DNA from 3 places in the Trichococcus sp. genome. Region 1 is predicted to be linked to each of the others. Evidence: riboswitches for the same ligand, from Rfam matches in the RefSeq annotation. Region 1 holds a riboswitch; each other region holds the start of a gene.

Region 1 (2,268 bases):
CAACAAAATTGATCGTCGTGGCGATGATGGCAGTACCGAAAACTTCTGCCTGACTGTTCTTTCAGATGGTTATTTCGATGACGTTTTTTTCCGGATCGAGGAACATGCTTTCATAGTAGCCATCTCCTGTAATGCGCGGCTGGCTTTTGCATGAGTACCCTGCTTTGATGAGTTTGTCAGTGAAATAATCGACATTCTGTTTGCTGCCGACCGAAATGGCAAGATGCGCCCATCCCAGCATATCGAGTGGATAGCGTTCATTGACATCCATCCTTTTCATGAGTTCCAAACGGGCTCCTTCACGGAAAGTAATAAAGTAAGATTGGAAGTCTTTTTCGGGATTACGGTATAATTTATTAGCCTTGCCGTCAAAAAAACGAACATAAAAATCGCGCATCAGCTCCAAATCGTCCACCCACACTGCAACATGTTCAATCTTCATCGCTATTCACGTCCTCTCATCATCGTCGCCGGTGCGCTGGAGATAATCTCTGCGCGGATGGCTTGCAAAAAAATCCGGGAATCCCTTTTTCGAATTGAAGTAAAAGCGTTTCCTCAATTTGATTTTATCACATCGTAGGCTCATATGCGTTCCCTAAGCATCCGCCTGCCCGGTCAGCTTCTGTGTCTTTTTTGCCATCTTTTTCATAGCATTTTCTCAGCATCCACTCAGAATATGATTGACAGACTGAGTTGTATTTGATAGTGTGGAATTAACAAAATACGATTCGATGTGATGAAGAGGTCGCGGTTAACAATCAGTAGGGGATTTCCTGAAAGGTGTTGCTGCCGAAATACTCTGTATTGGGGCCAAGGTTGAATAAATCTGGCACTGTCGGACAAAGCCGCCCAGCTTTGTTCGGTGAGCTTCTCACGTTGGGGCAAATTGGTGGAATTCACTATACGGATGCAACGCTTCAGCTTATGCAGCCTGTTTTGAACGACTATGAGACCATTTGCTCATAGTCGTTTTTTGTCTATTCATAAATAAAAAAACATAATTCAGGAGGAAAATAAGCATGGCTATTTTTGAAGGATCAGGCGTTGCGATCGTCACGCCGTTTAAAGATACGGAAAACCAAGAAATAAACTATGAGGTACTGGAAGAACTGATCGAGTTCCAGATTGCGAACGGCACCGATTCGATCATCATCGCAGGGACAACCGGTGAAGCTTCAACGCTGACGGATGAAGAGCAACTTCATCTCATTCGTTTCACTGTCGAAAAAGTGAACGGCCGCATCCCGGTCATCGGCGGTGCCGGAAGCAATGACACACGCCACGGAGTAGGATTGACGCGCGCTGTAGAGGTAACGGGTGTGGATGCGATTCTCAGCGTCACTCCGTATTACAACAAAACATCGCAAAAAGGTTTGATTGCACATTACAAAGCCATCGCCAACAGCGTGAAAGTTCCAATCGTCCTTTACAATGTGCCGGGCCGCACTGGCCAGAACATTACCCCGGAATCTTTGGTGGAACTGGCGAAAATCGACAACATCGTTTCCTTGAAGGACGCTACCGGAAACTTCAGCCAGGCTGTGGATAATTTGCGTCTTTTGGGCGATCGTCTGGATATCTACTCCGGGAATGACGACACCATCATCCCCTTGATGAGCTTGGGTGCGAAAGGTGTCATTTCTGTCTTGGCGAATATCGCACCGAAAGCAACAGCTGAAATGACGCATGCTTTTCTGGATGGCGACATCAAAAAGGCAGCCGCAATGCAAGCCGAGTACAAAGAATTGATTGACTGCCTGTTTGTTGAGCCGAATCCGATTCCCGTAAAAGCCGGAATGCAACTGTTGGGCTTCAACGTAGGACCGATGCGTCTGCCTTTGACGGGTGCCGATCAAGCAGTCATTGACCGTTTGGCCGCAGCAATGAAAAAAGTTGGGTTGATCTAAGAACAGAACCAAAAATCCCTCCGGATGCTTGATGCTTCGGAGGGATTTTTTATGTTATAGGAGTTCCTTGAATACCCGTAGTGCATTTTGATGGCAGACCTTTTCGATTTCGGTCGTCGTGAAGCCGCGCCGTTCCATCGTTTCGACAAGCAGCCCCATCGCAGAGGCATCCTTCAGTTGCATCGTCACATCGATGCCGTCGAAGTCCGAGCCCAACCCGACGATGTCCAGCCCTGCGACTTTGCGGATGTGCTCAATATGATCGACTACTGCTTCCGCGGTCCCTCTGGTCTTCAGCCGTTCTTGATCATCATCAAGGAAAGCGAGACAGTAGTTCATACCCACAAAGCCGCCCCGGTCG
Region 2 (2,268 bases), on a different contig from region 1:
CCATATGCCCGTCATGTCCGCATGCATGCATTTTGCCCGGGTGAATCGAAGCGAAATCCACTCCGGTTTCCTCGGTGACCTCCAGCGCATCCATATCCGCACGGAAAGCGACCGCTTCCGGCGACTTGCCCTTCAACAAGGCTACCCATCCGGTTTCGGCGGTGCTGATTGGTTCATAACCGAATGACACCAGTTTCTGGCGGACATATTCCGAAGTCAACGGCAGATCGAAGCCAATCTCCGGAATCTGGTGGAGCTCCCTTCGGATCTTTTTCACCGTTTCGTATAATTCTGCAATTTGCATGCTCTTCACCTGGTCCCTCCGCGTGTAGTTATTAGTCTCTTAAATCAGCCAACAATTGGGTTTTTTCGCTTGTCTGTTCGTCCTTCATCTTCACGATTTTAGCAGGGGATCCCGCTACAACCGCATTAGCCGGTACGTCTTCCAATACGATTGCGCCGGCTGCGACAACAGCACCTTCGCCGATGTGCACACCTTCGATGATGACCGCGTTCGCGCCGACCAAAACACCGTCTTCAATGATGACTGGTGATTTCGAAGGTGGCTCGAGTACGCCTGCAACCACTGCGCCAGCACCGATGTGGCAATTTTTGCCGATTGTGCCGCGTGCGCCGACGACCGCACCCATATCGATCATCGTGCCTTCGCCAATGACTGCGCCGATATTGATGACTGCACCCATCATGATGACCGCGCTCTTGCCGATTGTCACGTGATCACGGATGAAGGAGCCTGGCTCGATGCGGGCATCGGCCTTAGTCGTATCCAACAAAGGAATCGCGGAATTGCGTCTGTCATATTCCATGACCTGATCTTTGATCTTATCTTTGTTAGCTTCCAGGAAAGGATAGATTGCTGAAGCATCTCCGAAGACTGTATAGCTGTCTCCGCTTCCGAAGAATTTCAAGCCCTCGTAGGCTGGGTTTTCAAAATCCCCTTTGATGTAAAGTTTTATGGGTGTTTGCTTTTCGGCAGCTTTGATGTAGGCTGCGATTTCATAAGCATCTGTCAATAATAGTTCGCTCATTTTGCTGTTTCCTCCCGATCATTTTTTTCTGTTCCAACATGCCCATTATAGCACGCCGGCCTGCGTTTGCCCTATGCGGCGGACGGCCATTTGTTGCGGAAATGCAAAAAAATAGCGGTAAGCGAGTGCTTACGGCTACGGAGACCTGCATTCGCCCAACCAAGCTAAAGCGCAATCCATTGTCATCGGGCAACGACAATGGAACAGCCCCACATTTGTTCAACCTGGGTCCAGCATTCTCATGCTTCGGCGACCGTCCCTTTCCCTTGCGGTACTCTTGACCAGTCGCGACCTCTTTTTGCTTGGTGATTCATTCATTTTTCTAATCGTACACTTATCCGGCAGGACTGTCAACCGCTCCGCGTCGGAAAGTGCCGGGATGAATGACCTTTTTTATGTGAAAATGTTCATCAAATGAGCAATTTTCTAATTATTATCCCTGAGCAGCCATCTTTGTATAGAAATGAGGCCACAATCATGTTATGTTACTTTCATAAAGTGTGGGTTTCCCACGCGACATCATCAAGGATAGTTCATCCGGAGGAGACAATATATGAGCAGAGAAACGAACCGTTTGGTAAAACAATTGAAAGGATCGCCCATCCGCAACTTCGACGCCGCCATCAGCGATGTGAAGGATCTGATCCGTTTCACGATGGGGGAGCCGGATTTCGATACGCCGGCTTTCATCAAAGCGGCGGCCGTGGAGGCGCTGAATCAGAACCAGACGCATTATGCGCCTTCCGCCGGTGTCCTCGAAACACGCAAGGAAATCGCAAAGTTCATGGAGCGGAAATACGGGCTGCAGTATGAAGCGGAAAGTGAAATCATCCTGACTGTCGGCGCCACGGAAGCGATCACCGCCTCAATGTTCGCGCTGATGAATCCGGGCGACAAAGTGATTATCCCTTCGCCGGCCTTCCCGCAATATGAATACGTGGCGCACCTTGCAGGCGGTGAGAACGTAATGATCGACACTTCCAGAACCGGCTTTCTGATTACGCCAGCGGATCTGAAAGCTACCCTGGACGCCAATCCGGAGACGAAAATGATCGTGCTCAACTACCCAAGCAACCCGACCGGCGCAACCTATGCGCAGGAGGAAGTCGAAGCCTTGGCGGCAGTGATTGCAAAATATGATGTTTTCGTGCTCAGCGATGAAATCTACAGCGAACTGACCTACGGAGGCAGCCATACGTCCATCGCCACGTACATTCCA
Region 3 (2,268 bases), on a different contig from region 1:
GATTCAGCAACCGGGATCGTACGGATGACGCCGATCATCAGACCGATCCCTAGTCCGATGATGGTTCCGATTAAAGCTATATATAACGTTGTCCACGCACCTGATAGAAACTGTCTCCAGTTTTCCTCGATGATGCGGATAACCCAACTAAACTCCATTTAATGTATGCCCCTTTTTGATGTTCCGTCCGCCTTGATTATTCAGCTGATGGCTGGTTTTGGATTGCTTCATCCATCATTTGGATGCGTTCTTCTTCGGTGATGCCGCTCAGGATTTCATTGATCTGGTCTTTCAATTCGCTTTCTTTGATCAAACCGATTGCGATTTCTGAATCAGCCGCGGACAATTCGAACGTATCCGCTTCATCCAATTCGATCATTTTGAATGCGGAATTGGCTGCTGAAGCGCTGATCGCTTCCGGACGTTCCGAAACGTAGGCATCGATTGTGCCCGATTCCAAAGCTACGCGCATGGATGTGAAACTGTCCATTGCCGGTTGCTTTTGCACGCCTGCAATCTGATCGATCACATCATAGTGCAACGTATTCAACTGTGCAGTTACTTTCGCATCCGCGAAGTCGGCCAAAGCTTTCGCATCCGCATAAGCACCATCAGCTTTGACAACCATCACCAATTCAGTTGTATAGTAGGAATCCGAGAAATCGATCGCTTCTTTGCGTTCATCTGTCGGCGACATACCTGCAACAATCGCATCGATTTTGGATGAAACCAACGCCGGCACCAAACCATCCCATTCTGTTTTGACGATGACCAGTTCCTTGCCTAAGCCATCCGCCACTTTTTGAGCCATTTGAACATCATAACCGTTTGCGTAACCGTCAGCGCCGTCGATTTTCACCGCGCCGTTGCTGTCATCATTCTGGGTCCAGTTAAAAGGAGGATATCCCGCTTCCATTCCGACCACGAATGTATCCGAATCCGCCGAACCGTTTGCTGCGGATGAATCCTCAGTGGCTCCGTTTCCGCAACCAGCCAAAATGAACAATCCCATCAAAGCTGCCATTGTCTTTTTCCATGTCTTTACTTTCATCTCTGTTTCCTCCTAATGTATATAGTCCTTTTTACTGCTCAAAAATAATAAAAACTAGCCCTTCTTATCCGGTTGCTTTTTTCCACCTTTCGACCCATAGAGCGTCATAACAATGCTGATTCCGTCCGTTTTTGTGCAAAAAAATAGACTATAAAGCAAAAGGCCCTATAATCCAGCTTCCTTCTGCCCGCAATATCGAAAGTACTCCACAAACGATTTTGGGCAAATCGTTCTGACAGTGCCAGGATTCTTAACCCTGGCCCCAACACAGCAAGTGCTGTATTTCGGCGAACACCCCTTTCAAACGGGCATTTTACTCTTGATGTTCGCAGCCTCTTCCATTATTGTATGATCGTATGACATTAATGTATGCTATTATACTGTACGCGATTTTAATTTGCAACAAAAAGCGCTTCGCCCCGCTATCCGACGGCCGCACTCGCCGGCGGGCACACAGTCTGGCCACACTTTATTTCCCATTCCAAAAAACCGGTTTTGGATGCTATACTGACTTCATGTACAAAAGGGAGGAATTACCGCAACAATGCCTACTACTATTTTATTCGACTTGGATGATACTTTATACGACACCGCCAGTCCCTTTTTCAAAGTGCTGGAACATTATCGCTTGGCGAACAGCCACAGTGACGAAGCCACCTTTGCCCTTTTCCGTAATCATTGCGATGCCGCTTTCGAGCTGTTCTCAAGCGGGGATCTGACGTTGGCCGAGTCCCACATCATGCGCATACAGCATACATTCGCCGACTTGGGACTTACGCTGACCGAAGAAGAGGCACTGGACTTCCAGGAAACCTACCAAAAAAGGCAAGGAGAAATCATTTTGAGCCCAGGCATCAGGCAGCTATTGAATGAGTTGAAAAGCCGGAACATTCCGATCGCAGTCTTCACAAACGGTCCCGAAAACCACCAAATGAAAAAATTCAATGCCTTGGGTCTGGAGCGATGGGTACCGCCAGCACGCATCTTCATTTCCGAGAAAATCGGTTTCCCCAAACCCCACGTCGACGCATTCGCACATGTGCAAGCGGCTTTGAAGGCCAGCCCTGATCAACTGCTTTTCATCGGGGACACCTATGAAACGGACATCATCGGCGGCCAGACTGCCGGCTGGACGACTTTGTGGTATAACCATCGCCGGAAACCTGAAGATGAAAAAGTGGTGCTGGAGCCAATCTTCTATTCAGTGGCGGAAATGC

The links. Region 1 has a riboswitch for lysine ahead of dapA (4-hydroxy-tetrahydrodipicolinate synthase). Riboswitches for the same ligand answer to the same signal wherever they lie in the genome.
Region 2: it holds a riboswitch for lysine, as region 1 does, so the genes downstream of both, dapD (2,3,4,5-tetrahydropyridine-2,6-dicarboxylate N-acetyltransferase) here and dapA (4-hydroxy-tetrahydrodipicolinate synthase) in region 1, are expected to answer to the same signal.
Region 3: it holds a riboswitch for lysine, as region 1 does, so the genes downstream of both, ACTCCX_RS02365 (ABC transporter substrate-binding protein/permease) here and dapA (4-hydroxy-tetrahydrodipicolinate synthase) in region 1, are expected to answer to the same signal.

What each region holds. Positions count from the first base shown of each region.
Region 1 is NZ_JBSQPW010000003.1:93,125-95,392, forward strand. Features, by position in the region: gene ACTCCX_RS01535 (VOC family protein) at 62-442, opposite strand; lysine riboswitch at 732-878, shown strand; gene dapA (4-hydroxy-tetrahydrodipicolinate synthase) at 1,020-1,907, shown strand; gene ACTCCX_RS01545 (dipeptidase) at 1,962-2,268, opposite strand, start outside.
Region 2 is NZ_JBSQPW010000024.1:12,920-15,187, reverse strand. Features, by position in the region: gene ACTCCX_RS08065 (M20 metallopeptidase family protein) at 1-304, opposite strand, end outside; gene dapD (2,3,4,5-tetrahydropyridine-2,6-dicarboxylate N-acetyltransferase) at 336-1,049, opposite strand; lysine riboswitch at 1,209-1,354, opposite strand; gene ACTCCX_RS08055 (aminotransferase class I/II-fold pyridoxal phosphate-dependent enzyme) at 1,603-2,268, shown strand, end outside.
Region 3 is NZ_JBSQPW010000005.1:73,671-75,938, forward strand. Features, by position in the region: partial or broken gene ACTCCX_RS02365 (ABC transporter substrate-binding protein/permease) at 1-1,012, opposite strand, end outside; lysine riboswitch at 1,243-1,397, opposite strand; gene ACTCCX_RS02370 (HAD family hydrolase) at 1,596-2,268, shown strand, end outside.